Regions from separate parts of the Alcaligenes parafaecalis genome, predicted to be linked through region 2. Evidence: predicted binding sites of a transcription regulator. Region 2 holds the regulator's gene; each other region holds the start of a gene.
The links. The regulator LexA, encoded in region 2, represses DNA repair genes until DNA is damaged. The targets are predictions, from matches to a motif close to ACTGTATNNNNATACAGT.
Positions count from the first base shown of each region.

Region 1 (8,101 bases), 650 kb from region 2:
ACGCGGCTGATCGTCGCGCACAAAAGACCACTGCAACATGGTCACCGGCCCCGTCAACATGCCCTTGACCGGACGCTCGGTCAGGGATTGGGCGTAGGACGACCAGGCCACGCTCATGGGTGCCACGCGCAGCACATCCCCAAAAATAATGGGGGGCTTCACGCAACGTGAACCGTAGCTTTGCACCCACCCGTTCTGTGTGAAGGCAAAGCCGCCCAGCAGTTCACCGAAATACTCCACCATATCGTTGCGTTCGGCTTCCCCATGCACAAGAACGTCCAGACCAATGCGCTCCTGGAAACGAATGACCTGTTCAATTTCGGCCTGCATGGCTTTCTCATAAGCCGAATCGCTTAAAGAGCCTCCACGCCAATCTCGACGAGCACTGCGGATTTCGGTGGTCTGAGGAAAAGAACCAATCGTGGTGGTGGGGTAAGCAGGCAATTTCAATTTGTTGCGCTGGGCTTGGGCACGCTGGGCAAAAGGAGCCCGCTGGCGTTGAACCTGATCGATCCTGGCCATTTGGGCCTGCACTGAGGGGTTATGCGTGCGTCGGGACTCACGGCGAGTTTTCAATGCCAGCGCCTGGGCCTGGACCGCCTGCTTGCCCGCCTCGTCCAAGGTGCCATCAAGCAGCCCTTGCAGCAGCGCCAACTCATCCAGCTTCTGCACCGCAAAGGACAACCAGCTCTTTAATTCTGCATCCAGACCTGTTTCACTTTGCACATCAACAGGGATATGCAAGAGTGAACACGACGGCGCAATCCACAGACGCTCTCCCAAGGCGGCCTTCAAGGGCTGCAGGGTTTGAGCTACTTTTTCCAAATCCGTACGCCAGATATTGCGACCCGAGATCACCCCGGCAGACAGCACTTGGTCTGGCCCCAACACGGCCTTCACTGCGAGCAAGGCATCTGGAGCGCGGACAGCATCGATATGCACGCCTGCAAGCGGCAAATCTTTAAGCACCGCGACATTTTCACGCAGATCATCAAAGTACGTTGCTAACAACACGTTCAAACCGGCCTGGTTCAAACTTTGATATACACGGTGGAAGGCATCTTGCCACTCCTGGGGCAAATCCAGCACCAGGATAGGCTCATCAATTTGCACCCACTCCACACCTTGATCTTTAAAACGAGCCAGCACTTGCTCGTAAACCGGCAGCAAAGCATCCAGCAAAGCCAGCTTGCCCGGGTCGGCCAAGCCTGTGTAGGCATCGCCTTTGCCCAACCACAACCAGCTCAACGGGCCAGGGATGACAGGCTTGACCTTATGTCCCAGCGCCTTGGCCTCTTCAATCTGCTCAAACAGAAACTCACGTGCAATACGGAAGGTTTGGCCAGGAGTGAACTCAGGCACGATGTAGTGGTAATTAGTATCGAACCACTTGGTCATTTCACACGCGGCGGCAGGCGTACCACTGGGTGCACGACCGCGAGCCATGCGAAACAAGGTGTCCAGCGACACAGGGGCATGATCGGCCTGCGCAAAACGAGCGGGAACCACGCCCAGCAAGGTGCTCCACTCCAGAATCTGGTCATACCAGGCAAAATCGCCCACCGGAACCATATTCAGGCCTGCCTTGCTCTGCAGGGCCCAATGATGGGCGCGCAAGGCCTTGCCAGTTTCCAATAATTCTTCCTGGCTGACCTGACCGGCCCAGTAAGCCTCCAGGGAGCGCTTCAATTCGCGCTGCGCACCCATACGGGGAAAACCCAGATTATGAATAATAGTCATAGTAAACCCCACAAATTAGCCATATGAGCGCCGTACCAGGCGGATGAAAGCTATTGTGCCTGTATACTTACTTGAAAAAAAATCAAATACACCATGCTAATCATGAGTTTTATTCAACATGCTTGAAATCCGACATCTCGAGACCCTGAGCGCTATCCGCGACAGCGGCAGCTTGCAAGAAGCCGCCGAGCGATTGCATGTGACGCAATCCGCCTTGTCGCATCAATTACGCGATCTGGAAGTGCGGCTGCAAGTGCAATTACTGAACCGCCGCACCCGCCCTGCTCGCCTGACCACCGCCGCTTTGCGCATTCTGATGCTGGCCGATGACATCTTGCCGCGCGTGCGAGCAACCGAGCGCGACTTGCAGCGTCTGGCAGCGGGACGCACCGGACGTCTTCATGTCGCAATTGATTGCCACTCCTGCTTTCAATGGCTGATGCCTGCGCTGGATGCCTTCAGGCAGCAATGGCCAGATGTCACGCTGGACTTGAGCGCCGCGTTTTCGTTTGCGCCCTTGCCAGCCTTGTTGCGCGGTGATCTGGACGTGGTGATTACCTCCGACCCGCAAGACAATCCGGCCGTACACTACGAGCCCCTGTTTCGCTACGAGCTGGTGCTCGCTGTTTCCAGCCAGCACCCCTTGTCGCAATATCGCTATATAGAGCCGTTCCAACTGACAGATCAGGTCTTGATTAGCTATCCGGTCGAACGCAATCGTCTGGATATCTTCACGCAGTTTTTGACCCCAGCCGATGTGGAGCCCGCTGCTATTCGGCAGGCCGAGCTGACGCCCATGATCGTGCAACTGGTTGCCAGCCAACGTGGTGTGACAGCATTGCCAAACTGGGCCTTGACGGAGTTCTTAAACCCGGCCTCGATCCGCACTTGCCGTTTGGGAGAGCATGGCATCTGGCGCACGCTTTATGCCACGGTGCGCAGCGAGGATTTACAGGCGGATTATGTGCAAGCCTTTTTGGCACAGGCACGTGAGACCTGCTTCAAAAGTCTGCAAGGGATTGTGGCGGCTCAGCCTTGAACCATTCAGCAATAGCATAGCTAACTGATAAACAGCGATTGAAGTAGAGGAGATAGGCAGGCTGCTGATTCAAGCCGGATCGTCTTCCCAGTCGCCCAATATCTGCTGCAAGATACGGCCCGAAAAACCACGACTGGCCATGAAGCGATATTGCTTGGCGTAGTTGCGGGCATCTTCAGGCGGCGCGCTGAATTTTTTGCCCCACACTTGCTTGGCGCGCTCCAGCTCGGTCGCCATTAATTCTTCTTTGATTACTTCAGTCTGGTGTACATCCACACCATGCTGGCGCAGCTCTTGCAAAATGACTCGGGTGCCCACCCGTGAAGCACGGCGGTTAACTACGCTATGAGCAAACCGTTCGTTGGAGAGCCATTTTTGTTCGACTAAGGTGTCGAGCAAGGCTTCGACTTCTTCCGCGCTTTCCGCGTGGGCTGCCAAGCGGCGGCCCAACTCCAGGCGGGAATACTCGCGTCGAGACAGGAAATTCAAGGCCCTGGCTTTTAAAGACAGCCCGGGCCGTTTGGATGCTGCTTTCTTTTCAGAACCAGGGGACTCGCTTGAGTCGCCCTCTACGCGGCTGCCCGCCCGGGTGGGCTGGGCAGACAGCGCAGCGATACGCCCCCTTTGAGCCTGTTTGCGTTCCCGGATTTCCTCCGGGTCCGTCTCAAAGGGTTCATCATCGAACTCTGGGGGGAAAATCAGGCCTCTCCCTCGGGTGCCGCAGCGGCAGCAGGAGCAGCACTAGCGGGACGGCTGACAGCGGCGCTCATCAAGGCAACACCCAGCTTTTCGCGAACCTTGTTTTCGATTTCACGTGCCAACTCGGGACGCTCTTTCAGGTATTCGCGCACATTGTCTTTACCCTGACCAATGCGGTTGCCGTCGTAGCTGTACCAGGCACCGGCCTTATCGACCACAGCCGTCTGCACGCCCAGGTCGATAATTTCGCCTTCACGGGAAATACCGCTGCCGTACATGATGTCGAACTCGGTTTGCTTGAAGGGAGGCGCAACCTTGTTCTTGACCACTTTAACGCGGGTTTCGTTACCGACCATTTCGTCGCCACGCTTGATGGAACCGATACGGCGAATATCCAGACGCACGGAGGAGTAAAACTTCAGTGCGTTACCACCAGTAGTGGTTTCAGGGTTGCCGAACATGACGCCAATCTTCATACGAATCTGGTTAATGAAGATAACCATGCAATTGGCGCGCTTGATGGTTGCCGTCAATTTACGCAAGGCCTGGCTCATCAGGCGGGCTTGCAGACCGGGCAAGGAATCGCCCATATCGCCTTCGATTTCAGCCTTGGGAGTCAGGGCAGCCACCGAGTCGATCACGATCAGGTCAACCGAACCGGAGCGCACCAGGGCTTCGGTAATTTCCAGAGCCTGTTCGCCAGTATCGGGCTGAGAGATCAGCAGATCGCCCAGGTTCACACCCAGTTTTTGGGCGTACTGCACATCCAGCGCGTGTTCGGCATCAATAAAGGCGCAGGTGCCTTTGAGCTTTTGCATCTCTGCAATCACTTGCAGGGTCAGCGTGGTTTTACCCGAGGACTCCGGGCCATAAATTTCAATAACGCGACCGCGCGGCAAGCCACCGACGCCCAAGGCAATGTCCAGACCCAAGGAACCCGTAGAGACCACCTGGATGTCATGCTCGACGTTGTCGTCGCCATAACGCATGATCGAGCCTTTGCCGAACTGCTTTTCGATTTGCGTCAGAGCGGCGGCCAGCGCTTTGGAACGTTCCGAGGCCACTGCTTTGCTATTTTTATCGTCCATGAAAAATCCTTGACTGTGGAATGGCGCCCCAACGGACGGGCACGGCAATTAAAAATCAAACCTAATTATTGCATCAAATTATACTGTATATATACACAGATATTCAAATAAATTAACTAGGCGCCATCGTTATCCCCTACTGACCAGGCTTACAGCCTTATGCAACAATGCCAAACAGCCGTTAAATCACTTGTTTGTGTAGGGTCATGCGCATACTCATAGCCGAAGACGACAGTATTCTCGCGGATGGACTTTCTCGCTCCTTACGCTACGAAGGCTATGCGGTCGATGTGGTGCACGACGGCGATAGCGCCGACTCGGCCTTGCAACTGCAAAGCTTCGACCTTCTGATCCTGGATCTGGACCTGCCCAAAAAGCCCGGCCTGTCGGTGCTGCAGTCCATACGCCAACGCCAGGACAGCCTGCCCGTTCTGATTCTGACTGCCAGCGACACGGTAGAACAACGCGTACGTGGCCTGGATCTGGGCGCGGACGACTACATGTCCAAACCCTTTGCCCTGACTGAACTGGAAGCCCGCGTGCGCGCCCTGACGCGTCGCAGTACCGGCACCAGCAGCGCCTTGCTGCATCACAAACGGCTTAGCTTTGATCTGAAAGGCCGCATGGCCTATATAGATAATCAGCCTCTGGAACTGTCGGCCCGCGAAACCAGCTTGCTGGAGATTTTCCTGTCACGCAGTGGCCGCATGATCAGCAAGAACCAGTTTGTGGACCTGCTCTGTGAGTGGGGTGAAGAAGTTACCCCTAACGCCATCGAAGTCTATATCCACCGCCTGCGCAAAAAACTGGAACCCAGCGGAGTCCGTATTCTGACCGTACGTGGCCTGGGCTACTGTCTGGAACCCGAGAAACTGCGAGAAGACGCTCCAGCCTAAGGGATCGTCCATGCAGCACGCTACACCACCCGCCGAATCCAGCAACACCCGCCCGCCCCCCAAGAGCAAGCGCGTGGTACCGCGCCCGTTAATCCACAAGATCATGATCTGGATTTTCGGGCCCTTGTTCTTGCTCTGGACGATCGGGATTGTCATTACCTATTTCATCGCCCAGCACATCGCCAACTCGCCCTATGACCGCACCTTGCGCGATCACCTGGACTTGCTGCGCGTGGAAATCAGCCAGCAGGACGTCAGAGAACCTATTCATTTATCGCACGGGGCTCAAACCATTTTGCGGCAAGAAAGCCCGACGCCTACCCTGTGGCAAATCCGGGATGCCAATGGCGAGCCTATCGCGGGCAATGCCAATTTGCCAGTGCCCGACAGTTGGAGCTATGACACCGACCTGGTGCGCTACCGGGACGTCGCCCTGGACGAACAAAGCCTGCGACTGGCCTATATCTGGGGCGGCAAGGACAAAAACGACACGCCCTTCCTGGCAGTTGCAGCCGAAACCAATGAACATAGAGCGGTTCTACACAGAGAAATTCTGATCGGGATGCTGACACCGCAATTCATTCTGGTGCCGCTGGCGGCCATGCTGGCGGGCCTGGGGCTGACACATGGTCTGGAGCCGCTGAACCTGCTGCAGGCACGCTTGCGTGCCCGTGCGCCAGGTGATCTTTCACCTGTGGACCAGGAGCAGGCTCCGGCAGAAATTGTGCCGCTTATTGACGCCATGAATGGCTTGTTGGCTCGACAAGCGCAGTTCTCAGCCACGCAACGCCAGTTTGTGGCGAATGCGGCGCATCAATTGAAAACACCGCTGGCGGGGATACGCACCCAGGCTGAACTGGCACTACGCGAGCGCGACCCCAAACAAACCGAGGCCAGTCTGCAACAACTGGTGCGCGGCACTGACCGTGCCACGCGTCTGGTCACACAAATGCTGGCACTGGCCCGCGCCGAAAGCAGTGATGCGCTCTACGCCCCCACCAAGCAAACGCTGGATCTGAACACCCTGACCGAGCTGCACGTTGGCCAGCGCGTTCCCGATGCCTTGAAACTGGGGCTGGACCTGGGTCTGGAGAACAGCTCCAAAGCCATCCTTTTGCAAGCCGACCCGGTTTTGCTGGATGAGCTGATCAACAACTTGCTGGACAACGCCCTGATCTACACACCGGCTGGCGGCTGGATCACCATGCGCACGGGCCAGACACAAGGCAAGGGCTGGCTAGAAATTGAAGACAATGGCCCCGGTATTCCAGCCGAGCATCAGGCACGAATTTTTGACCGCTTTTACCGCATCATGGGCAATCAGGCAGACGGTAGCGGTTTGGGGCTGGCCATTGTGCGAGAGATTGCCGATATTCACGGCGCCTCTATCGACTTTATGCCACTAAGTTCAGGCCAGGAGAGCGGCCTGCGTTTGCGCGTCAGTTTTCCACTGTCTTTGCCTTGGAGGGCCTGAACCGATGTCCCAGACCATCACCGGCCCCGCCCTCCCCAAGACCAAGAACAAGCTGGATGCCCAAGGCCGCAAGGTTATTTTTGCCTCGGCCCTGGGCACCATGTTTGAGTGGTACGATTTTTACCTGTACGGCTCCATGGCCGCCATTCTGGCCCAGCACTTTTTTTCTGCAGTAAATCCTACGGCTGGCTTTATCTTTGCCTTGCTGGCCTTTGCCGCCGGTTTTGCCGTCCGCCCGTTTGGCGCCTTGCTTTTTGGCCGCATTGGCGACCGCGTCGGTCGCAAATACACCTTTCTGATCACCATCTTGCTGATGGGTCTGTCCACCTTTCTGGTGGGCGTACTGCCCAGCTATGAAGCCATTGGTATTGCCGCCCCCATCATGCTGATTGTCTTGCGCTTGCTGCAAGGTCTGGCGATGGGCGGGGAGTATGGCGGGGCCGCGACCTATGTGGCTGAATATGCGCCGCAGCACCGCCGCGGCTTTTACACAAGCTGGATTCAAACCACCGCCTCGGTCGGTTTGCTCTTGTCCCTGCTCGTCATTATGGGCATACGCAGCCTGGTGGGTGAGGAGGCCTTTATCGTCTGGGGCTGGCGTATTCCCTTTCTGATTTCCGTCTTTCTACTGGCTATTTCCGTATGGATACGGATGAACCTGAAAGAATCCCCGGCCTTTCAGCACATCAAGGAAGAAGGCACGCTATCGACCTCGCCCATTACCGAGTCCTTTGGTCGCTGGGCCAATCTGCGCATGGCCTTGCTGGCCCTGTTCGGGCTGACGGCAGGCCAAGGGGTAGTGTGGTACACGGGGCAGTTCTACGCCTTGTTTTTCATCACACAAATGCTGGGTTTGCACGCCACGCTGGCCCAAACCCTGATGGTGATTTCACTGCTCCTGGCCACCCCGCTCTTTATCTTTTTTGGCTGGCTGTCAGATCAGATCGGGCGCAAACCCATCATTCTGACAGGTTGTTTGCTGGCCGCCCTGACCTATTACCCAGTCTTCCAGGGCCTGGCCTATTTTGCCAACCCCGCCCTGGTCCAGGCTCAACGCAACGCCCCGGTCACCGTCATTACTGACCCGGCCAGTTGTTCCTTCCAGTTCAATCCGGTAGGCAGCCATACCTTCACCAGTTCCTGCGATATCGTGAAGTCCTATATG
Region 1 covers NZ_JAPKNA010000001.1:1,038,681-1,046,781, forward strand. The annotation lists gene metE (5-methyltetrahydropteroyltriglutamate--homocysteine S-methyltransferase) at 1-1,740, opposite strand, end outside; gene OSH09_RS04875 (LysR family transcriptional regulator) at 1,859-2,779, shown strand; gene recX (recombination regulator RecX) at 2,849-3,394, opposite strand; gene recA (recombinase RecA) at 3,478-4,566, opposite strand; gene OSH09_RS04890 (response regulator transcription factor) at 4,773-5,462, shown strand; gene OSH09_RS04895 (sensor histidine kinase) at 5,473-6,936, shown strand; gene OSH09_RS04900 (MFS transporter) at 6,941-8,101, shown strand, end outside.
Region 1: the regulator LexA is predicted to act here: its motif matches at 4,649-4,666, upstream of recA (recombinase RecA).

Region 2 (8,101 bases):
AGCGGAACCGTGTTTTTTCCATACTTTCGTCCAGACATAGTTGCATATAAGCAACAATCAAGAACTAAGAGTCATCAAGCCATCAGCAGTTTGGCCTTGAGCCTTTGCAGCTTGTCGCGCGCGGCAGCGGCTTGCTCGAATTCCAGGTTGCGAGCGTGGTCCATCATCTCTTTTTCCAGACGCTTGATCTCGCGTGCCGCCGCCTTCTCGTCCCGGATCAACTCCTCCGGCACATCTTCGCGCAAGCTGGCAGTTGGGTCCGAGGCGACAACACCATCAATCAACTCACGAACCGCCTTGTTCACGCCACGCGGTGTAATGCCATGCTCCTCGTTGAAGGCCATCTGCTTGGCTCGACGACGCTCGGTCTCCTCAATCGCGCGATGCATGGAATCCGTCATCCTGTCCGCATACAGAATTGCTTTGCCGTTCAGGTTACGGGCCGCCCGGCCTATGGTTTGAATCAGACTGCGCTCGGAGCGCAAAAAGCCTTCCTTATCAGCATCCAGAATCGCCACCAGTGAAACTTCTGGCAAGTCCAACCCTTCGCGCAGCAAGTTAATACCAACCAGCACATCAAATACGCCCAAGCGTAGATCGCGAATAATTTCGGCTCGCTCTACGGTATCAATATCCGAGTGCAGGTAGCGCACGCGAATGCCGTTCTCTGACAAATAATCCGTCAGGTCTTCAGACATGCGCTTGGTCAAGGTGGTGACCAGCACACGGTCTTGCTGAGCCGTACGCAGCTTGATTTCACCCAGCAAATCGTCCACCTGTGTCGTAGCGGGACGAACCTCGATTTCCGGGTCAACCAGACCGGTAGGTCGCACCACCTGCTCGACCACATTGTCCGCATGCTCTTGTTCGTATGCGGCGGGGGTGGCCGACACGAAAACGGTTTGAGGCATACGACGCTCGAACTCCTCCAGCTTCAAAGGCCGGTTATCCATCGCCGACGGCAAGCGGAAACCAAACTGCACCAAGGTTTCTTTTCGTGAGCGGTCACCCCGATACATGGCCCCTAACTGCCCGATGGTGACGTGGCTTTCGTCAATAAACATCAGCGAGTTACGTGGCAAGTAATCAATCAATGTGGGTGGTGGATCGCCCGGTGCCGCACCAGACAGATGTCGGGAGTAGTTCTCAATGCCTTTGCAAAAACCCAGCTCTTGCAGCATTTCCAGATCAAAACGGGTGCGCTGCTCCAGGCGTTGTGCCTCGACCAAATGCCCTTCACGAGTCAGAAACTCCAGGCGCTCACGCAGTTCCAGCTTGATCGTTTCAATCGCCCGCAACACGGTTTCGCGTGGCGTCACATAGTGCGAGCTGGGGAACACGGTAAAGCGGTTCAGCTTCTGCACAACCTTGCCCGTCAGCGGATCGAACAACTCCAGCTCTTCAATCTCGTCATCAAACAGGCTGACCCGCAAGGCCAGCTCCGCGTTTTCCGCCGGGAAGATATCGACCACTTCACCACGAGCACGGAATATCCCGCGCTGAAAATCCAGGTCATTACGTTCGTACTGCATGGCCACTAGACGCGCCAGCAACTCCTGCCGAGCGATACGATCACCCTTGCGCAGCGTCAGTACCATCGCATGGTAGTCACCCGGATTACCGATACCGTAGATGCAGGACACGGTGCCCACAATAATGGTGTCCGGGCGCTCCAGCAGGCTTTTAGTGGCCGACAGACGCATCTGCTCGATGTGTTCATTGATGGAGGAATCCTTTTCAATAAACAGATCGCGCGAAGGCACATAGGCCTCTGGCTGGTAGTAGTCGTAGTAGGAAACGAAGTACTCCACGGCATTGCGCGGGAAGAACTCGCGCATCTCCGCATACAACTGCGCCGCCAGGGTTTTATTGGGCGCCAGGACAATCGCCGGACGCCCGGTGCGAGCAATAATGTTCGCCATCGTGTAGGTCTTGCCCGAGCCCGTCACCCCCAGCAGGGTTTGGTACATCAAGCCGTCATCAATCCCCTCAACCAACTGGTCAATTGCCGCTGGCTGGTCGCCCGCTGGCAAATACGGTTGGAAAAGTTTGAAGGAACTCCCCGGAAATTCTTGAAAGGCAGGCTCAAATTTCATGCTAGACACACTTTAGGGTAAGCCCGTATTATCACATTAATGCTTCGTTTTTCTACCTTTCTGCACTAACGCCCCCATATCACCATGACATCGCTCTTCGAAACCGTCGAACTGGCTCCACGCGACCCCATCTTGGGTTTGAACGAACAATACAATGCCGATGAACGCAGCGGCAAAGTAAATCTGGGAGTCGGTGTTTACTACGACGATCAAGGGCGTATCCCGATTTTGCAGGCCGTTCAAAAAGCGGAAGAAGCCATGATGGGCAAAGCGGCTGCGCGCAGCTACCTGCCTATTGAAGGGATCAATACCTACAACCTGGGTGCTCAAACCCTGCTCTTGGGTGCCGACTCCCCCATTATTGCCGAAGGCCGTGCCCTGACCGTGCAATCCCTGGGTGGTACTGGCGCACTGAAAATCGGTGCCGACTTCCTGCAGCAACTGCTGCCCCAGTCCGAGGTCTACATCAGCGACCCTAGCTGGGAAAACCACCGCGCCCTGTTCGAGCGCGCAGGCTTCAAGGTCAACACCTACACTTACTACGATGCCGCTACTCACGGCCTAAATTTTGACGGCATGATCGCTTCGCTGCGCGCCATGCCCGCCCAGTCCATCGTGGTTCTGCATGCTTGCTGCCACAACCCCACCGGCGTTGATCCCAGCACCGAGCAATGGACCCAGATCGCTGAACTGATCAAAGAACGCCAACTGGTTCCTTTCCTGGACATCGCCTACCAAGGCTTTGGTGCCGGTCTGGAAGAAGATGCCAGTGTGGTGCGGTTGTTTGCCAAGCTGGGGCTGTCCATGTTCATCAGCTCCTCATTCTCCAAGTCCTTCTCGCTGTACGGCGAGCGCGTCGGTGCTCTGACCCTGGTGACATCCAGCAAAGACGAAACCTCGCGCGTTCTGAGCCAGGTCAAGCGCGTCATTCGCACCAACTACTCCAACCCACCCACACACGGTGGCAAGGTAGTGGCAACCGTCCTGAACTCGCCCGAGCTGTTCCAGACCTGGGCTACCGAGTTGGCCAGCATGCGTGACCGCATCCGCGAAATGCGCGCCCAACTGGTTGCCAAGCTGAAAGAGCAAGGCGTGGCCCAGAACTTTGACTTCGTGCTGCAGCAGCGTGGCATGTTCTCCTACTCCGGCCTGACTGCCGAGCAAGTAGAGCGCCTGCGTGCAGAGCATGGTATTTACGCTGTCAGCAGTGGCCGCATCTGCGTCGCTGCACTGAACAGCCAAAATATCGACTTTGTCGTCAAGGCCATCGCCCAAGTCTTGAAGTAAACGAACCGTTGATTCAAGCCTCTAACGCCCTTCTTCGGAAGGGCGTTGTCGTTCCAGCCCTTTAAAGTCCCTTATGAGCCACCCTGTTTCCCTAAGCACCGAGCGCCTGATTTTGCGCCCCTGGAAAGCCACCGATCTGGAGCCCTTTTCCCGCTTGAATGGCGACCCTGAAGCGTTGCGCTTTTACCCGGCCACCCTGGACCGGGCTCAAAGCGACGCCATCGCTCATCGCAGCCAAAGCCTGATCGAAGAACATGGTTGGGGTCCTTGGGCCGTAGAGCTGAAAGAAAACGCTGCCTTCATTGGCATGGTGGGCTTGAACCGCCCAACCACAGAGCTGTACTTTCAACCCTGCGTCGAAGTCCTCTGGCGCCTGCTACCCGAGTACTGGGGCAAAGGCTATGCCACTGAAGCGGCCCGAGCCTGCCTGGACTTTGGATTTGAGACCTTGGGCCTGGAACAGATTGTGGCCTATACCGCCCAGCTCAATCTGCCTTCGCAAACTGTCATGCAACGTTTGGGCATGACACTCCAGCCCGGCACCTTTGACCATCCTGGTGTACCTGAGGGCCACAAACTGGTCCCCCATGTGCTGTACACACAAGACCGCCAGGATTGGCCACACGCAGCCCAAGTCAGGCCCTGATAGCCAAAAATTAAGCCTTTACGGCCTGTGCTGCTTGCCAAAAGGCAAACTGTAACGCACAATCTTTACTGTATATATATTCAGCAGACAATACTATGACCGTCAAGCTCACTGCACGCCAGCAACAAGTGCTGGACATCATCCGCTCCGAGATCGAGCGGACGGGATTTCCGCCCACGCGAGCAGAAATTGCTCAGGTACTGGGCTTTAAATCTGCCAATGCAGCCGAAGACCATTTGAAAGCGCTCGCCCGCAAAGGCGCTATCGAGCTGACTGCCGGTGCCTCACGTGGCATACGCTTGCTGGGAACAGATACGCGTGAAAGCGCGGCTCCCAGCAATGCGCTGGCTAATCTGGCTGACGCCCTCTTGTTGCCTATTATTGGTCGCGTCGCCGCCGGTAGCCCTATTCTGGCTACCGAGCATATCGAGCGCGAAATTGGTGTAGCCCCTACCCTGTTCTCCCAAACACCCGACTACTTGCTACGCGTACGCGGCCTGAGCATGAAAGACGCCGGTATTTTTGATGGCGATCTGCTGGCCGTCAAGAAAGCCACTGAAGCTCGTAACGGCCAAATTGTGGTGGTACGCATTGGCGACGATGTCACCGTCAAACGCCTGTCGCGCTCCAGCAATCAAGTGGTCCTCTTGCCAGAGAATCCTGACTTTGAACCCATCGTCGTCACCGACCCGGATTCCTTGTCGCTAGAAGGCATTGCAGTTGGCCTGATTCGTACCAGCCCACTGCATTAAGCCTTGCATCTCTAGACTACCTGGCCTGTTTTACAGGCGTGGTACACCTGATAGGAGAAAAACCCCATATACCGTTTGGTGCATGGGGTTTTTTATTGCTCGAAGGACACGCTCCCCTACAGACTGACACTGCCTCACGGCAGCAGCACCATCGCACCAACAACAGCCACAGCCACAGCCACAGCCACAGCCACGATGATTATGATTGCCACCAAGTCTATGGTGTCGGTCTCAGCTAGAGCGTGGTTGTAGTTTATGGCCCGTGCCTGTCCCGATATGGCAAAAGCTGAACAGGCTTAAGCTCGCCACCCACCACTACGAGCACCTTCAGCCCGGCAAAAAACTGGCTCTCTCATTGCAGTCGATATGACTGCCTGCCAACAAATTATCAGTCCACCCCAAATGCAAACAGGCTACCTTGAACCCAAGGTAGCCTGCTTCACATCTTGACTGCTACTGCTAGATGCTTAGTGCTTGAAGGACTCAGAACCCGTACCAGCGGCACGAGTGGCTGCCAAGGCCTCAGCGGCAAGGCGAGCTACTTCTTCGTCGCTCAAAGGCGTTACAGCGTCTTGCAGAGCCACTTCCAATACGCGATCAATCCAACGCACCGGAATGATCTCCAGCGTGTTCTTCACGTTATCTGGAATATCGGCCAGGTCTTTGACGTTTTCCTCTGGAATCATCACCGTTTTGATACCACCGCGTTGCGCTGCCAACAGCTTCTCTTTCAAGCCACCGATAGGCAGAACTTCGCCGCGCAAGGTGATTTCACCCGTCATGGCCACATCCGCACGAACCGGAATACCGGTCAGGCTGGACACTATAGCCGTGGTGATGGCGATACCGGCCGATGGACCATCCTTGGGCGTAGCGCCTTCAGGAAAGTGCACGTGCAGGTCGCGCTTTTCAAACACGCTATTGGCAATGCCCCACTTCTGAGCACGCGAACGTACTACCGTGCGAGCAGCCTCGACCGACTCTTTCATCACGTCGCCGATCGAGCCCGTGCGCAGCACATTGCCTTTACCGGGCATGTCGGCTACTTCGATGGTCAGCAGTTCACCGCCCACCTCAGTCCAGGCCAGACCGGTAACCAGGCCAACCTTGTTCTCTTTTTCAGCCAGGCCGAAGGAGAAACGACGCACGCCCAGGTAATCATTCAGATTCGCAGCGTTCACGACCAGGGTTTCCTGAGTCAGTGTCTTGTTGCGAGCCGCACGCGTACCGGCTTGTGGATTGGCCACCAGCAGCTTGCGAACCACCTTGCGGCAGATCTTGCTGATTTCACGCTCCAGGGAACGCACACCCGCTTCACGTGTGTAGTAACGCACGATGTCGCGTACGGCATCTTCCGTCACTTCCAGTTCACCGTCGCGCACGCCGTTGTTCTTCATCAGCTTGGGCAAGAGGTAATCAAACGCAATACGGACCTTCTCGTCTTCGGTGTAGCCAGACAGACGAATCACTTCCATACGGTCCAGCAGGGCCGGTGGAATGTTCAAGGTGTTACTGGTTGCCACGAACATCACGTCGGACAAGTCGTAGTCCACTTCCAGGTAGTGATCCTGGAAAGTGTGGTTTTGTTCGGGGTCCAGAACCTCCAGCAGAGCCGAAGAAGGATCGCCACGGAAATCCGCGCCCATCTTGTCGATCTCGTCCAGCAGGAACAGCGGGTTACGTACACCCACCTTGCTCATGTTCTGAACAACCTTGCCGGGCATGGAGCCGATGTAGGTACGACGGTGACCGCGAATCTCGGCCTCGTCACGCACGCCACCCAAAGCCATGCGAATGAACTTGCGGTTCGTTGCCTTGGCGATGGACTGACCCAACGAGGTTTTACCCACGCCGGGAGGACCAACCAGGCACAGGATTGGAGCCTTCAGTTTGTCGACACGTTGCTGAACAGCCAAGTATTCCACAATGCGCTCTTTGACTTTTTCCAGACCAAAGTGATCCGCATCCAATACTTCCTCGGCATTGCTCAAGGAGTTATTGATACGGCTCTTTTTGCGCCAAGGCAGGCCAACCAGCGTTTCGATGTAGTTGCGCACCACGGTTGCTTCGGCTGACATCGGCGACATCAGCTTGAGCTTCTTCATCTCCGACTCGGCTTTCTTGAGCGCTTCCTTGCTCAACTGGGCCTGTTCGATGCGTTTTTCCAGTTCTTCAACATCCGCACCGTCTTCCCCTTCGCCCAACTCTTTCTGAATCGCCTTGACCTGCTCGTTCAGGTAGTAGTCGCGCTGGCTCTTTTCCATCTGCTTTTTCACACGGCCGCGAATGCGCTTCTCGACCTGCAAGATGTCAATTTCGCCTTCCAGTTGCGACAGCAGGCTTTCCAGACGCTCCAGAGCCTTGGGCGTTTCCAGCATGCCCTGCTTTTGCTCCAGCTTCAGGGGCAAGTGGGCTGCAATGGTGTCGGCCAGACGGCCAGCATCATCAATCCCGGTCAGGGAAGTCAGAATTTCCTGAGGGATTTTTTTATTCAGTTTGACGTACTGCTCGAACTGACCCAGCACCGCACGGCGCAGGGCTTCTGTTTCAGCGGCATCACCGGCATCGCCAGGCACTTCAACGACCGAAGCCATAAAGTGGGTTTCGGCGTCCTGAACTTGCGTAATCCGCGCACGCTGCAAACCTTCGACCAGCACTTTAACGGTGCCGTCCGGCAGTTTGAGCATCTGCAAAATACTGGCCGCACACGCAATTTCGTAGAGATCCTCAGGGGCAGGATCGTCCTTGCCTGCGGACTTTTGCGCCACCAGCATAATGTTGTTGCCGGACTCCATAGCCAACTCAAGAGCTTTAATCGAGCGAGGCCGACCAACAAAAAGCGGAATCACCATGTGAGGGAACACCACTACATCGCGCAAAGGAAGCAGCGGCAGCTCAATAGGTTCCGTAGAAAGAATCTGGCTCGCAGACATAGTCATTTCCTATAAATGTCCTTAGACGCAAAAGGGAAGCCTGGGCTTCCCTTTCACGGTTTAACCTGTTGTAGCTCAGATTGTGGCGAATTTTGATATTTCAAGTAGGCCGAACGAACATTAAAACAGAACTTTGCTGAGTTAAAGAGAGACAAGCTTCTATGCTTAGTGGTGATCATGGATACCCACTCCTTTCTCTTTGCCTTCGCCTGTCGCCCTGTCTTGCCTGCGCTCTTCCAGCCAGGGCCAGACAGAGCACAAACAAGGAGATATCTCTAAGCTACTGCGTTCTTCAAGGGCGACTCAGTGTCACTGGCTTCACTATCGGACAAAGGGCGACCCAAAATCAATTCGGGTTTACTCTTTCCAACGATAGCGTCCTCGGTC
Region 2 covers NZ_JAPKNA010000001.1:390,354-398,454, reverse strand. The annotation lists gene uvrB (excinuclease ABC subunit UvrB) at 75-2,096, opposite strand; gene OSH09_RS01840 (amino acid aminotransferase) at 2,181-3,383, shown strand; gene OSH09_RS01835 (GNAT family N-acetyltransferase) at 3,457-4,029, shown strand; gene lexA (transcriptional repressor LexA) at 4,125-4,781, shown strand; gene lon (endopeptidase La) at 5,249-7,714, opposite strand; gene clpX (ATP-dependent Clp protease ATP-binding subunit ClpX) at 7,990-8,101, opposite strand, start outside.

Region 3 (8,101 bases), on a different contig from region 2:
AGACGTGAGGCGGGAGGCCCAGGCTTCCCGGCTTTGTCGATAAAAACCCGCATGAGTGTTTCTGGACTGCTTGTAAAAGCAGCGTCAGCACAACATTCAATGCGGGTTTTTTTGTGTCTGGTGTCGCCTGTTCAGGACTTGCTCAGCAAGCCGCGCAGCAGCAAATCCAGTGCTGCCAGCCCTTTTACCAAGCGGGCATCGCCATCCTCTCCCTGGGCAATCCAGAAGGCGGCTTCGGCCAGACTGCCGTAAATCAGGGAAGCCAGGGCGTGGGGGTCTGCCTGTTCAATGCGTCCTTGATCCATCAGCGTCTGAATCAGGCCTTCCATGGAGCTCACACAATACTGATGAGATTCGGGTGAGGCGCCCCCCAGTACGGCCTTCGCATCACACAAGACAATGCGCTGCATTTCCGGCTCCAGTGCCATTTCCAGATAGGCATGGCAGCGGCGCACAAACCCTTCCCAGGCATCGTCTGCATTGTTTGAAATAGCCTGCAGACGTTCATCCATTTCCGCATCAATCTGATCGACTACCGCGGCCAGCAAACCTTTTTTGTCACCAAAGTGGTGGTAGAGCGCGCCGCGTGTCAGGCCCGCCTGAGCTGTCAATTCGTCCATGGATGTGTCGGCATAACCACGTTCTGCAAAGAAAGTGCGGGCGGTGGCGAGCAGGGTGGCGCGGGTTTCTTCCATCTCGGCGCGGGTACGGCGTGCCATAGTTTCTCCTTACATACGGGCTGAATGTATATTTACATGCATGGCGTATGTATATATTATTTAAACATACGCCTTGTATGTATTGTCGATGCATCACCGTGTCGTGGCAAGCGGGCGTTCACGGAGAATGTAATGGCTCAGCCTTATCGAGAACTTTTTGCCGCGCCTGGCACACGGGGTTTTGCCCTGGCCGGGCTGCTGGCCCGGATTCCGCTGCCCATGATAGGGATAGGAATCATCACCATGCTGTCGCAACTGCGCGGCAGCTATGCCTTGGCGGGGGCGGTGTCCGCCTCTTTTGTATTGAGCTATGCGCTGCTATCTCCGCAAGTGTCCCGTTGGGTGGACCTGCGTGGGCAAAGCCGTGTCCTGCCGCTGGCAACGGCCATTAGTGTGTTTGGTCTGTTGCTCTTGCTGGGGGCGAGCTGGTGGCACGCACCTGACTGGACCTTGTTTGCGGGCGCGGTGCTGGCCGGCTTCATGCCCAGCATGTCGGCCATGGTACGTGCACGCTGGACGGCGATTTATCGTGGTCAGAGTCGTTTGCAAACAGCTTATTCGCTGGAAACCGTGCTGGATGAAGTCACCTTTATTGCCGGGCCGCCTTTGTCGGTAGGTTTGGCGGTTCTGGTGTTTCCGCAAGCGGGTGTGCTGGTTGCTGCGCTATTGCTGATTGCGGGTGTGTTGGCTCTGCTGCTCCAGAAGGGGACTGAGCCACCGATTCAAGTGCAGGAGCAGGGCAGTCGCCCTTCGGTCCTGCGTCTGAATAGTGTGCGCCTGTTGGCCTTGTTGATGCTTGCCATGGGTGTAATTGTGGGCACCGTGGATATTGTCAGCGTGGCCTTTGCCGAGCAGATGGGGCAGCCGGGGGCAGCCAGTCTGGTGCTATCGGCTTATGCCCTGGGTTCTTGCGTAGCGGGTCTGGTGTTTGGTGGTTTGAAGCTGAATATTCCTTTGCATCGCCTGTTGCTGTTGGGCGGTTTGGCCACCGCCGCCACGACTCTGCCTTTATGGCTGGTGACCAGCGTGACGCAGTTGGCAGGGGCGGTCTTGCTGGCCGGTCTGTTCTTTGCTCCCACCATGATTGTGGCCATGTCGCTGGTCGAGCGTGTGGTGCCCGAGCAGCAATTAACCGAGGGCATGACCTGGCTGCTGGCTGGTCTGAATATCGGTGTGGCCATGGGTGCCGCCGCTTCGGGACAGATGGTGGATCAGGGCGGAGCCAGTTCCGGCTTTATGGTCGCGCTTTATGCCGCTGCCCTGATCGTCTTGCTTGCCTTGTGCAGCCATCAAAGTTTGCGCAGGCCTGTAACGGCTCGTTCCTGTGCTGTTTAGCCTTCTTTCCTTGAGTATTTAGCGATGGCTACTTCTTCTCTATCCATGGCCGGGCAGCCTGGCAAACGGCAGTCCTGGTTGGCGGTTAGCGCTGTTGGCTTGGCCACCTTTTCAGTTGTCACCACGGAAATGCTGCCCGTAGGTTTGTTGACTTCCATTGCAGACAGCTTGCAGACCTCGACGGGGACGGCAGGTTTGCTGATTTCCTTGCCTGCCTTATTGGCCGCCTTGTTTGCGCCGTTGGTGGTGCTGGCTTCCGGCGGTGTGGACAGGCGCCGCATCTTGTGTGGCTTGCTGGCCTTGTTGGTGATGGCCAATATTGCGTCTGCCCTGGCTCCCAGCATCGCCTGGATGCTGGGAGCCCGTGTTCTGGTCGGCTTTTGCATGGGAGGGATCTGGGCCATTGCGGGCGGCTTGGCCTCTCGTCTGGTTCCGGCTCAGTCTGTGGGTTTGGCAACTTCGATCATCTTCGGTGGGGTAGCTGCGGCTTCTGTCCTGGGCGTGCCGCTAGGCGCCTTGATGGGCGAGCTGGCTGGATGGCGCTGGGCTTTTGGCGGCATGGCGGTGCTCAGCGCTTTGGTGTTGATCTTCCATCTGGCCGTGATTCCTCCTCTGTCGGTGACACGTTCGACCACATGGCGTCAGTTCACAGAGCAATTTGGCAATCGGCAGTTATGGTTCGGTTTACTGCTGACCTTGATTCTGGTCGCGGGGCATTTCAGCGCATTTACCTTTGTGCGTCCTCTTTTGCTGTCCGTTTCCGGCATAGGATCTGAATGGATAGGAGCCTTGTTGTTTGCTTATGGAGTGGCCGGGATTGCAGGCAATTTCCTGATCGGGATTTCGGCCGCCCAACATACTGAAGCCAGCTTGATGGCGATTGCGTTGGGTCTAAGCATCACTGCTTTGCTTTTCTTGACAGTGGGGGCTTCACCGCTGGGCGGGGGTGCAATTTTGCTGCTTTGGGGGCTGGCTTATGGCGGGGTGTCGGTCGGGCTGATGAGCTGGATGATGAAGGCCGCTGCCAACGCGCTTGAAGTGGCCACCGCTTTGTACGTTGCTGTCTTCAATATCGGCATAGCGCTTGGCTCCTGGCTGGGCGGGCAGACGGTGGATGCTTATGGTTTAAGCGCGAATTTGGGGCTGGCTGGAGCGGGCTCGTTTGTTGTGTTTTTGCTGCTTTTCGGAACAATTTTGCAGCGAAAAAATTGAGCAGAAAAATCGAGCCCGGGCTGATTTTTCCGGATTAGCCAGGGCGCAAGCGCGGGTTATTGCTTATTGGAGTCTTGAAGGAGCGCTGCGACGATGTCTGTCAGAACTCCTTGAAATATTCTGTACATCGTTATGTTGTACGGTATAGGGATGCTTTCTGGCTGACCTCCCCTTATGGGCACACAACGTCGGTATGGGTGGTCTTAATTAAGGGCCTTGTATGACGCAACTTCAGCGCTCCATAACTATTCCGCAGCTCAACCCCACAATTTGGAACACTCTTGAGCTCGTGCGCTTACGCCAAACTCCCTGGCACAAGAAACAAGCCGTTTTTGAACAATTACAGTCGCTGGGATTAGTCCAAGCCATCCCGCAAACGACGCAAACTCCTTCTCCCTTTCCTGCTCCCCTGATCGCCATGTTGACCGAAGAAGGGCGGCAATTGCTGGAAGCCCGATCCAATCATCAAGAGGCCTTGATCAAGCTTCTGGATGCTTGATCCCTTAGTTTGAGCTGGCTTGGCTGGCTTGTCCCTCGCCGGGCAAGCCCGGCCGCTTGCCCTCTTTGAAAACGCGCCGGGTCCGTGACGCCTGGACTGAAAACTGTATAATGCTGTTTTTATATACAGTGTTTCGATCATGGAGCTATCGCGCAAACTCGAAATTCTGGCCGATGCGGCAAAGTACGATGCCTCTTGCGCCAGCAGTGCCGCGCCCAAACGGGATTCCCGTGGGCGTACGGGCTTGGGTGCCAGTACCGGTGCCGGTATTTGCCATAGTTTTACGCCGGACGGGCGCTGCGTGTCGCTGCTCAAAATACTGCTGACCAATTTTTGCCAGTATGACTGCCTATATTGCGTGAACCGGCGCTCCAGCAACGTGCCACGCGCGCGTTTCCGGCCTGCGGAAGTGGTGGATCTGACGCTGGATTTTTATCGGCGCAACTATATAGATGGTCTGTTTCTGAGCTCGGGCATCATACGAAGCTCGGACTACACCATGGAGAGCCTGGTCGAGGTGGCGCGCTCCCTGCGCGAAGATCACCATTTTCGTGGCTACATCCACCTTAAAACCATTCCGGATGCCGATCCGCATCTGATCACGCTGGCTGGTCATTATGCAGACCGACTCAGCGTCAATATCGAACTTCCTACAGATGCGGGCCTGCATCGCCTGGCACCCGAGAAAAGTGGCCACACGATCAAGCGGGCGATGGGGGTGATCCGTCTTGCCCAGGAGCAAGCGCAGGAAGAAAAACTTCCCAAGGTACCCGCCGGGCAAAGCACGCAAATGATTGTGGGTGCGGATGCGGCGGATGACCGCAATATCTTGCAAACGGCGCAGAATCTGTACGGTGCCTACAAGCTCAAGCGGGTGTATTACTCTGCGTTCAGTCCTATTCCGGATAGTTCGTCGGCGCTTCCCGCACAGCCGCCACCGCTTCTGCGAGAGCATCGGCTGTATCAGGCCGATTTCTTGCTGCGTAGCTACGGTTTTCGGGCTGAGGAGCTGTTTCAGGACAAGGGCGATTTGCCCTTGGATATTGATCCCAAATTGTCATGGGCCTTGTCCAACCGGGCCGTATTTCCGGTGGATCTGAACCGGGCGCCGGAGCGCCTGATTGCTCGTGTGCCCGGCATTGGTGTCCGTAATGCCAAGCGTTTGGTCGAGTTGCGTCAGATGCGGGCTATCCGGTATCAGGATTTGATCCGTTTACGTTGCTCCATCAAAACATTGCAGCCCTTTGTCGTGGTACAGGATTACCGTCCTGGTCTTGCCGACGCGACGTCCGACAAATTGCGGCGCATGCTGTCGACCAATCCGCAGCAATTGAGTCTCTTATGAGCACGCTCTGTTCGCCGGCCGGGTTTTTTCCTGACGATGGGGGGCGAGCATGGTGAGCTTGCAGGTTGACGGCGGCTATAGCGCCTGGCGTGAGCAAGCCTTGCGCGCTCTGGCGGCAGGCTGGTCACCAGAGCAGCTTTGCTGGACTGAAAAAAGCCAGGAGGCGGGTGCGGCCAGCCAGCAAATGGGCTTGGATTACGAGCTGTCTCCTCCTGTGTCCTCTATGTCCTTGCGGGAGCCGCAGGTCTGTGAGCCGAGCGCCGGGTTTGCCGTTCGCATTTCGAAAGGGCTGAGCGCCTTGCTGCAGGATGCCGCCTTGTGCCGTACGCCGGAGCGCTGGGCCTTGCTCTATCGCGTGTTGTGGCGTTGGCATCATGGTGAGCGCAGTGTGGCGTCTGTGGCTGACGAGGATGGGGCCCGCTTATATGAAATGGCGAAAGCCGTGCGCAAGGAAAAGCACGACATGATGGCGTACGTACGGTTTCGCCATTGCGGGCAGGGCAAGCGGCCGGAGTATTGGGCCTGGTTCGAGCCCGAGCACGAGGTGCTGGAGTGGATTGCCGACTATTTCTCCAAACGTATGGGGAGCACCTCCTGGTGCATCGCGACGCCACAGCGTGTGGCGCTGTGGGATGGTGAAAACTTGCAGCTGCGTGATGCGCCTGACAATGTGGATCAATTACGCACCGGTCCGTCGGACGATCAGGTGGAAGCCTTGTGGTTACGTTATTACCGAAGCATTTTTAATCCTGCACGTCTGAATGAAACGGCCTTGCAGCAGAGCATGCCCGTGCGATTCTGGAAAGGTTTGCCTGAAGCAAGCCTGATTCCCGCCATGGTCAGTGAAGCGCGTACCGGGGCGCGGCGAGTCGGACAGTCTGGTCTTGTTGCTCGGATGGCGGGCAAGTCGGTAGCGGTGACGGCTGATTCTGCCCAGCCCGTCCGTGGTGAATTGTCTGTGCTGGAGCGTTGCCGGCGATGTGGTCTATGGGAAAACGCGACGCAGGCCGTGCCGGGAGAAGGCCCGAAAACAGCCCGCATGATGTTGCTGGGCGAGCAGCCGGGTGACCATGAGGATTTGGCTGGCCGTGTTTTTGTCGGGCCAGCCGGGCAGGTTCTGGGTCAGGCCTTGCAACGTGCAGGACTTGACCGCGACCAGTTGTATGTAAGTAACGCCGTTAAACACTTCAAATGGCAAGGGCGTGGCAGGCAGCGTTTGCATGTCCGTCCGTCCTCGGCTGAAGTGCAGGCATGCGGACATTGGTTGCGGGAAGAGCTGGCGCAGCTTGAGCCTGCCGTCATCGTCACCCTGGGAGCAACTGCCCTGACGGCCTTGCTGGGCCCGCAGGCGCGACTGGCTGATTTCCTGTCCAAACCCTTTTTGTGGGGCCAGACGTGGATTATGGCGACCTGGCATCCTTCCTATGCCTTGCGCGTAGAGAATGCCGCCCGGCAGGAAGAAATAGTCAGTGGCATTGCCCAGGCCTTGCAAATGGGGTGGCAGCTGGCGACTGAAGTTACGGCGGGTGGCGTTTGAAAGCGGACCCTAGGGCAGCCGCCGGATCTCCTGGTCTTGCACTGTGCTCAGTAATTCCTTCAAGCTGCCTTGGGCCAGCTCAAGTTCAGGGGCCAGATCGGCCAGCGGAACCAGTACAAAGGCACGCTCGTGCATGCGGGGATGTGGCACGATCAGCCGTTCCGTATTGATCTGTTCTTGTCCGTACAGCAGCAAGTCCAGATCCAGGGTACGGGGTGCATTACGGTACAGGCGCGTGCGGCCGTGCTCTTGTTCGATGTGTTGCAGACGGTCCAGCAAATTTTCGGGAGCCAGAGTGCAGGTGAAGCGGACGACTGTATTGACGTAATCCGGACCACTGGAATCGACGGGAGCCGTGCTGTAGAAATGGGCCAGCGTCAGATCCTGGATGCCAGCAGTAGCGGCCAGTTCAGCCGCTGCTGTTTCCAGTGTCTGTCGTGCTTCGCCCAGATTTGCGCCCATCGCGATATAAACGGTGGTACTGCCTGGAATCACGATTCGCTTCCACCTGCTGCATTACTGCGCTTCGCATTAGAGCGACGGCGACGGGTACGACGCTGACCGCTGCGTGAGCCGGTGGCAGTGGTGCCAGCGGGTTTACGCACGGCAATCATAGTGCTGCGTTCTTCATCGCCTGCATCGGCCAGATCCATCCACCACTGTGCTTGCACGCTATCCACCTCTTTGGCTTCGGCGCGTAGTTGTAAAAAGTCCACAGCAGCGCGGAAACGAGGTTGTTCCGTCATGCGCCAGATGGCGCGGTTGGCGATGCGTTCAAAACGGGGCTGCATGAACCAGATTTCGCGCATATCTGACTGGAAGCGCTTTTGAATTGGCATGATGCGGCTTTGCTTTTCCAGGACCAGGTCTGCAGCTTCCAGCAAGGCTTGCTGGGGATGCATGTCCTGAGCACTGCGTCGTTCCCACTCTTGCTTGACCAGCTTCCAGAGCAGGCAGGCATAGATAAAACTGGGGCTGACCGACTTGCCGGAACGTACACGGCTATCGGTACGGGCCAGAGCCATATCCAGAAATTCAGCGCCACCGGGCAGACGTTGAACCGGTTCCACCATAGGCAAGAGCTTGCTGTGCAGACCCAGCGCTTGCAGACGCTGGATGCAGTCCATGGCGTGGCCGCAGTTCAGCAGTTTGAGCGTTTCGTCAGCCAGACGGGACTCGGGCACGTTCTCGATCAGGCGCGACAAGGAACGAATCGGCGCGTCAGTCGCGGGCTCGATGGTGGCATCCAGCTTGGAGGCAAAGCGCACGGCGCGCAGCATGCGGACCGGGTCTTCGCGATAGCGGGTTTCTGCATCACCAATAATGCGCACCTGACGGTCTTTCAGGTCAGCAACACCGTTGTGGTAGTCGATGACGGTTTCGGTCAGGGGATCGTAGTAGAGCGCATTCAGCGTGAAGTCACGACGGGCAGCATCGTCTTCGATGGTGCCGTA
Region 3 covers NZ_JAPKNA010000003.1:154,182-162,282, forward strand. The annotation lists gene OSH09_RS11255 (fumarate hydratase) at 1-1, shown strand, start outside; gene OSH09_RS11260 (TetR/AcrR family transcriptional regulator) at 132-719, opposite strand; gene OSH09_RS11265 (MFS transporter) at 852-2,054, shown strand; gene OSH09_RS11270 (MFS transporter) at 2,079-3,266, shown strand; gene OSH09_RS11275 (hypothetical protein) at 3,556-3,765, shown strand; gene OSH09_RS11280 (putative DNA modification/repair radical SAM protein) at 3,905-5,110, shown strand; gene OSH09_RS11285 (UdgX family uracil-DNA binding protein) at 5,160-6,647, shown strand; gene folK (2-amino-4-hydroxy-6-hydroxymethyldihydropteridine diphosphokinase) at 6,657-7,109, opposite strand; gene pcnB (polynucleotide adenylyltransferase PcnB) at 7,139-8,101, opposite strand, start outside.
Region 3: the regulator LexA is predicted to act here: its motif matches at 3,878-3,895, upstream of OSH09_RS11280 (putative DNA modification/repair radical SAM protein).

Region 4 (8,101 bases), 320 kb from region 2:
CGGCAGCAAAACCGGTCAGCAGCGCTCTCGCGGAGAGTTGATCCCGCAGTTTTTGCGCGATGAGCGCTCTCCCAAAGATTATCTTGAACAGCTAGCCCTGCAAGGGGCCGACTACGCAGGCTTTAATCTGTTTGTGCTGCAGTGGCCCACGGGCGACCAGCCCTTGCGTCTGGGCTATTACAGCAACCGTCATCCCGACGGCAGCCCACACATTCTTGAGCCGGGCGTGCATGTCTTGAGCAATGCCTGGCTCAACACACCCTGGCCCAAAAGCCTGTTCCTGAAAGAAACCCTGCAGGCACAGCATTTTGATGGCTCAGAACCCGCTTTTGAAAGTTTGTTTCAGGGTTTGCGCAATCAGGAAGTCGCCCCCGATACAGATCTGCCCAAGACTGGTTTAAGCCTGGAGCACGAACGCCTGTTAAGCAGCCCGTTTATTGTCAGCCCCGATTACGGCACCCGCTGCACCACCGTGATTGCGATTAATCAGCAGGGGCAAGGTCTGCTGCGCGAGCGCAGTTTCAATGCCGATGCCCAGGTAAGCCGTCAGCATGATTGGCCGGTGTCCTGGCCAAATTTTCATCCCTGCGCGGTCCCCAAAAACGTCCATAACAGCAACAGGGCCATTGATGGCCCGCTTAGCCACCCTACCTCCAGCAAGGAAATCTCATGAGTCCTCGTCTTTCATTGATCGGCATTGCCATGTCGCTGGCCTTATTGAGCAGCCCCATTGTGCATGCCCAGGAACTGCCACCCAGCCAATACTACGGCTCGACCGAGTACATCAGCGGCGGCATAGGCAGCGATGAAGCCCAACTGTTTCGCATGGTGCGCAACACCTTTCCCCTATCGGTGAACTTCTCCGCCAATCAAGGCGAACGTGTGGGCTATATCTCGGATGTGCAGCTAGTGATCCGCAGCAGCACCGACCAAACCGTCCTGAACAGCCTGATCGACGGCCCATACTGCCTGGTCCGCTTGTCCCCCGGCAATTACAAGGTGTTTGCCACCTACCAGGGCCAAACCCAGGAGCGCCAGGCCTCTATCGTCGAAGGCCAGTCGCGCGAGCTGAACTTTACCTGGAAGTAGGATAGTTACGTTGATAGGTATCCAGGCCCATGGCCTGGATCTGCTCTTCAATCAAATGCTCGAAAGGCCGTAACAAGGGGCTGAAATCTCGCCCTGGCTCCATGATCTGCATGACACGGACAATGGCCTCCAAGGTCGACACCGCCTGCGGGTCCGGTGCTTTACGCAGCCGATAACGCGAGGCCTCCCCTTTAGGCAGCACCCAGCGCGGCACAGTCTGCAAGACCGGATTGCTATGCAAAATAAGGCGAGCCTTGCGCCAGGTACCATCGGGCACCACAATCAAATCCGGCTTTTCTCCCTGGGGCTTCGCCCCCGCCACCTGGGCCTCTGGCCCCGGAAACAAGAGCACCGGCTGACGGGCTTGGGCCAGACGCGCGTCCAGATCCTCAAAACACTCCCCCACCCAGAGTTCCGTTCCCTGCAAGCCCAGATACGCCAGACGCGCCGTATTCAGCGCATGCCGGGCTTCGGAATGATGCTGCAGAATCAATACGGGACAAGCTGCTTCAATTGAAGGAATCAAAGGACACAGACAACGCGCTAGCGGGCGCTGACACTGTTCGCAACGACCAGGGCGGGAAGGAGTAGAAGAATTCATGCAGAGGCGCCAAACAGAAGGCCACAGTATATAAAAGATCCTCTTTGAAACAGATGCCCAGTTTGCTCCCAAACAAATTTACTGTATATTTATACAGCAACAGGAGCAAGCACATGGCCAACCCACTTCGTTCCCTTTTAGACCTCCATCCTTCGCTTTGGACAGGCAAACATTATGCCCATACCGCAGGCTCCTGCTTGCCCAGCGGCTTTGATGCGCTGGATGCCCAGTTACCCGGTGGGGGGTGGCCTGTAGGCAGTCTTATCGAGCTTCAGGCCCCCTTAAATAGCAGCGCCTTGTCTTTGTTGCTGCCCGTCTTGAACACCTTGCAGGCGGAGCGTTTGCGCATTCTGGTGGCACCGCCTTATCAGCCTGTGCAGCAGCTTTGGCGCGGTACTCCAGCAAGCCAGCACCCTCCATCCCAGGAAGGCAACGCGCCCGCCCGCCTGCTTTGGATACGTAGCCAACACCTGAACGACACCTTGTGGGCCAGTGCCCAGGCCTTGCGTCATGGGCACTGTGCAGCCGTACTGACCTGGTTACCTGCCCATGTCCCTTTGGCTTCCTTGCGCCAATTACAGCTTTTGGCCAGTCACAGTGACAGCCTGTTTTTTTGCTTGCGCCCTAACCACAGCCAATCCAATAGTCCGGCCTCTTTACGTCTGGAATTACAAACACGACAAGACAGCCAAGGGCAGCCCTGGCTGGATGTTCATATCCGCAAACGGCGTGGGCCGCCGTGCATGGATAGCATTGCTTTGGCGCTTCACCACACTTTGATGCCGCCTGCGGCTATCCCGTCCCATGTACCTGTGCCTGCGCCTACCCCAGAACCTGCTTACGCCTGAGGGTAGCTCCGAACAGCAGGATGGGATTCAGGCGGTGTTACTGCGCTACAGCCCTCAACTGGCACGGATTCAAGCCGATTTATGGGTATTGAACATCAATGCCAGCATCCGGCTGTTTGGGGGGGTACGCAGCCTGTACAGAAGCATCCAGGCTGATCTGCAAGCCTTTATCCTGACGCCGCGTCTGGCCCTGGCTCCCACCGCCCGAGCCGCCTGTCTGCTGGCCTTATCCACGCGTCCGCAACGGCGTTGCTGGCGGCGCTTGCACACCTGCCTGAATCCTTTACCTATCCATTTGCTGGCTCCACCTGCCGACCAATTGCAGTGGCTAGACAATCTGGGCTGTCATACCTTGGGCCAATTGCATCAATTGCCTCGTGACGGTCTGTCTCAACGCGGTCTGCGCCCGCTGTTATTGCAACTGGATCAAGCCTACGGCACACAAAGCTGGACCCTGAATTGGGTACACGCGGCTCCACACTTTACACATCGCCTTGAACTGGATACCCCATCCAATAACAAAACGGCCGTATTACGCAGTGTGAACCGGATGCTGAACAAGCTGGAGGGCTGGCTAAATCAATACCAGCTCGCCTGCGGACGGCTAGAACTGGTACTGCACACCGAACGATATAAAGACTCCCCCACCGCCACGTCGTTAGAACTACAAATGGCTCGATCTTGCTGGCGCAGCCAGGATTTTCTACCTGTGTGGCAGGAACAATTTCAGCAACTGCACTTGCAGGCAGCAGTGCAAAGCCTGGTGTTGACAGCACAACAACTGCACCCGCGCCAAACCCATGCCAGCAGCCTGTTTCCAGACGCCCGCCACTGGCAAGAGCAAGACCAGCAACTTCTGGAACGCTTGCAGGCCAGGCTGGGAGCCGAGCAGATTCTGACCCCTGCCGCTCAAGCCAGCTATCTGCCCGAGCAAGCAAACCGATGGTTAGCCTTGCAAGCCGACCCGCCTGACTGCGCACTTGCCCCCACCTTGCAACGTCCCTGCTGGATGCTGGACCCGGCTCAGCCTTTGCAACACGACCATCAATCTCCTTGCCTGGACAATCAGCGCCTGCGCTTGATGCAAGGCCCGGAACGAGTACAGACGGCGTGGTGGAGTGGCTCCGGGCATCAACAACGGGACTACTTTATTGCCCAATGTCCGCAAGGACGGCTGTATTGGGTATATCGGGATTTAAGCCAGGAACACGCGTGGTATCTGCACGGAGTCTTTGGATGAACCCCATCGATCTGCTGTATTCCGAGCTGGACTGCCTGTCCAACTACAGTTTTTTGAATGGTGCTTCCCACCCTGAAGAGCTGATCAGCCGTGCGGTAGAGCTGGGCTATAAGGCATTGGCTTTATGTGATTACGCCTCCATGGCCGGGGTTGTCCGCGCCTATGCCCAGGCCAAGCTGCACCCGGAGATTCGGTTTCTGGTGGGCAGTCGCTTTCGGTTTACGGGGACTTGGGAAACCACGGCAACACACACCAAGAACATCGATACAGATACCTGCGACGACACACTGGCCCACGAACTCCTGATACTGCCCCGCAATAAAGAGGGCTACGGCAATCTGTGCCAATTCATCTCTCATTTGCATCAGTCGCTGGATTTGAAACAGGAGGCCTGCATTGACTGGTCTTTTTTGCAGCAGGCCAGTCCAAGCGAACTCAATCAGGTTTTGCCAGACTGTCTGGTCATTTACAAACCCGCTTATGGCTTGAGCAGCACACACATTCAACATCAGGCCCAGCGCCTGTTGGAACTATTTCCCGATCGTCTGTTTTTAGGTGTCAGCCTGCACCGGCGCGATCAGGACATGCACCATTTACGTGCCGTTCGTCTGGCTTCGCAAGCCTGTGGTTTACGTTGTGCGGCCTTGGGGGGTGTCCATATGCATATACGCTCCCGCCAGCCTTTGCACGACACGCTGGCGGCGATACGGTTAAAAACACCAGTACAGGAATGCGGCTGGTCTCTGGCCAGCAATGCCGAGCATCATCTACGCAGCCGTTTTCAGCTAGCCAATTTATACCCGGCCGATCTGCGTGAGACGACCGACCTCATTCAGAACCTGTGCCAGTTTTCCTTAAGTGAAATCAAATACGAATACCCGATCGAGATTGTTCCGCCGGGGATGAGTGGCATCGATTACCTGCGTCAGGAAACCGCGCGCGGGGCGCAAGTTCGTTACCCCAAAGGCGTCAGCGCCAGTTTGCACAAGCGGCTACAAGAGGAGTTAAGCCTGATTGAAGATTTGGGCTATGAGTCTTATTTCCTGACCTTGCACGATATCGTCAGCTATGCACGCAGCCAGGGAATTCTGTGTCAGGGCCGGGGCTCGGCAGCCAACTCTGCGGTGTGTTATTGCCTGGGCATTACCGAGGTCGACCCGGCCAGCAGCCATACGCTGTTTGCCCGTTTTATCAGTCGTGCACGAGCCGAGCCACCGGATATTGATGTGGACTTCGAGCACCAGCGCCGCGAAGAAGTCATCCAATACATTTATCGCAAATATGGTCGTCAACGGGCAGCCTTGACGGCCGTCATCACCACCTATCGGCGACGCAGTGCCTTGCGCGATACGGGTAAAGCGCTAGGTATTCCTCAGGCCCTGATCGAGGCCTTGATTCAATGCGATCGGGCCTGGCTTAAAGACAGCCATATCCAGGATGAAGTCCTGTCACGCTTTCCAGAATGCCCGCCGGAGCAGGCCCATCAATGGCTATCTCTGACTCGTCAATTGATGGGCTTCCCGCGCCACCTGTCCCAACACCCGGGCGGTTTTGTGATTTCACAAACGCCCCTGAACCGATTGGTGCCTATTCAACATGCCGCCATGCCCGGGCGCAGTGTCGTGCAATGGGACAAGGACGATCTGGATGTGTTGGGTCTGTTGAAAGTCGATATTCTGGCTTTGGGCATGCTCAGTGCCTTGCGCCGTTGTCTGGACAGCATCAGCCAGCAAAAGGGCGAACCGTTCCACTTGCAGGACATTCCCTTACAGAGCTCTAAAACCTTTCGGATGATACGGCGGGCCGACACCATAGGCGTGTTCCAGATCGAGTCTCGCGCCCAGATGAGCATGCTGCCGCGTCTGCGTCCCGAGTGCTTTTATGACTTGGTCGTACAAGTGGCAATTGTGCGCCCCGGACCCATTCAAGGTGGCATGGTGCATCCCTATCTGGAACGTCGCCGCGATCACAGCAAAGTCGACTACCCCGCCCCCGAAATCCGTCATGTGCTGGAACGTACTTTGGGCGTGCCTATCTTTCAGGAACAAGCCATGGAATTGGCCATGGAGGCCGCCGGTTTCTCGGCGGACAAAGCCGATGCCTTGCGTCGGGCCATGGCTGCCTGGCGTCGTCGGGGTGGTTTAGGGCCTTTCGAGCAAGAGCTGCTGGATGGCATGGCCGCCAAAGGCTATGCACCGGAGTTCGCCCAGCGTTTGTTTGATCAGATCAGCGGCTTTGGAGAATACGGCTTCCCCGAAAGTCATTCGGCCAGCTTTGCCAAACTGGCCTGGTTCAGTGCCTACCTGAAAGCACGTTATCCCGATCATTTTCTGGCTGCCCTGCTCAACTCCCAGCCTATGGGCTTTTACGGCCCCAGTCAGTTGGTCCAGGATGCACGCCGTCACGGCGTACACGTGCTGCCGGTGGATGTGCAATACAGCAGGTTCGACAGCCATGTGTGTTCAGAACCCGGCAGCCCTCGTCAGGTGCGCCTGGGCCTGCATATGGTCAAGGGTTTAAGCGAGCATGGCGCACAAGCCATCGTTAGCTACCGGCAAACCCACCCGGAGCAAACATTGGATCTGGCCTGCTTGCGCCAGGAACTAGCCCTGTCAGCCCACGACCAGCAAGCATTGGCACAAGCCCATGCCTTGCGTAGCGCCTATCGCCAACGCCGCCAGAGCGTCTGGGATGCAAGACGTCCCAGTCAGCCGGGTTTGCTCAGTCATGCTGAAACGCCAGACACTACACCGACCTTGGCGCGTGCCAGCCTGGGCGTAGAAGTACTTAGCGATTATCAGGCGGTAGGACTTAGCCTGAACCACCACCCCTTGGCATTACTACGTACGCAACTGGAGCCGATGCGCTTTTTAACAGCCGAACACTTGAACCAGCATTGTCCTGATCGGCGTCTGGCGCGGGCTTGTGGCTTGGTCACCACCCGCCAACGCCCCGGCACAGCTAAAGGAACCGTCTTTGTGACCTTGGAAGATGAAACTGGCAGTGTGAATGTCATTGTGCGAGAAGAGCTGGCACAGGAACAATCCCAGGCCTTGCTGCAATCCCGTTTGCTGGGCGTGTATGGCATCTGGCAACGCGACGGGGCCGTCTGCCATCTGATTGCCCGCCGTCTGGTGACGATGAATCATCTGATTGGGGACTTGGTCGCCCGCAGCCGGGATTTTCAATAGCAGGCTCCCCTTCTACTGCCCGTCACAAAATTCTCATCTCGGATTTTTCCCGACCCCCGCGCTGCGTTAAACTAGCGCTTTGCCCGTTCAACCAGGAACCACCATGAGTCAAACACTCAAAACCCGTTTAGCTGAAGATATTAAAACGGCGATGCGCGCTCGCGACAGCGGACGCCTGGAGACCTTGCGTTTTCTGCAAGCTGCGATCAAACAACGCGAAGTGGACGAACGTATCGAGATGGGCGATGCCGAAGTAACTAGCATCATCGAAAAGCAGGTAAAACAACGCCGCGAATCCATTCAGGCTTTTGAATCGGCAGGCCGCACAGAAAGCGCCGACAAAGAAAAATCTGAATTGCAGATTCTGCAGGAGTACTTGCCTCAGCAAGCCGATAGCGCAGAAGTGGATGCCGCCATTGCTGATGCCATTGCCCAGGCTCAAGCCGATGGCGCGCAAGGCCCTGCCTTGATGGGTAAAGTCATGGGTTTGGTGAAAACCAAGCTGGCAGGCCGTGCCGATATGTCCATGGTTTCTGCGCAAGTAAAGCAAAAACTGAACCCATGAAGCATTTGCAGGCCGAACTGGCGCAGCCCAAACAGGATTTTTTCGGCACTCATATCCCTCTGATGCAGCACCTGGGCCTGCAAACCGTCAGCAGCACCGAGCAGGAAGTGATCACCTTTCTGCCCTGGCAAGCCTGTAATGCCAACTCCCGTGCCGATGTGCACGGGGGAACCTTGATGGCCATTCTGGACTTTACCCTGAGCGCCGCCGCACGGGCTCAACGCCCTGGCTCGGGCATGGCCACCATAGACATGAACTCGCAGTTTCTATTGCCTGCGCGTAGCGATGTCTGGTTCAAGGCCAAATGCCTGTATCTGGAGGGTGATACGGCCTATTGCGAAGGTGGTGGCTACGACGAGAAAGATCGCTTGCTGGTGAAAGCTGCCGCAACCTTTCGGGTTGTACGCGGCAGTTAACTTTAAGGCCTTAATGCGCCTGCAAATCCTCACCCACAGGCTGATCCCATTCCGGGTTGGACTTCAAGAACGGATAGTCCGTATAGCCTTTAGGTCCTTGGGTATAGAAGGAGCCGCAATCCCAGCCATTCAAGGGGGCGCGTAGCTGCAA
Region 4 covers NZ_JAPKNA010000001.1:712,762-720,862, reverse strand. The annotation lists gene OSH09_RS03365 (NRDE family protein) at 1-673, shown strand, start outside; gene OSH09_RS03360 (carboxypeptidase-like regulatory domain-containing protein) at 670-1,089, shown strand; gene OSH09_RS03355 (tRNA-uridine aminocarboxypropyltransferase) at 1,076-1,690, opposite strand; gene imuA (translesion DNA synthesis-associated protein ImuA) at 1,804-2,538, shown strand; gene OSH09_RS03345 (Y-family DNA polymerase) at 2,495-3,778, shown strand; gene OSH09_RS03340 (error-prone DNA polymerase) at 3,775-6,969, shown strand; gene OSH09_RS03335 (GatB/YqeY domain-containing protein) at 7,073-7,534, shown strand; gene OSH09_RS03330 (PaaI family thioesterase) at 7,531-7,950, shown strand; gene OSH09_RS03325 (alkene reductase) at 7,961-8,101, opposite strand, start outside.
Region 4: the regulator LexA is predicted to act here: its motif matches at 1,771-1,788, upstream of imuA (translesion DNA synthesis-associated protein ImuA).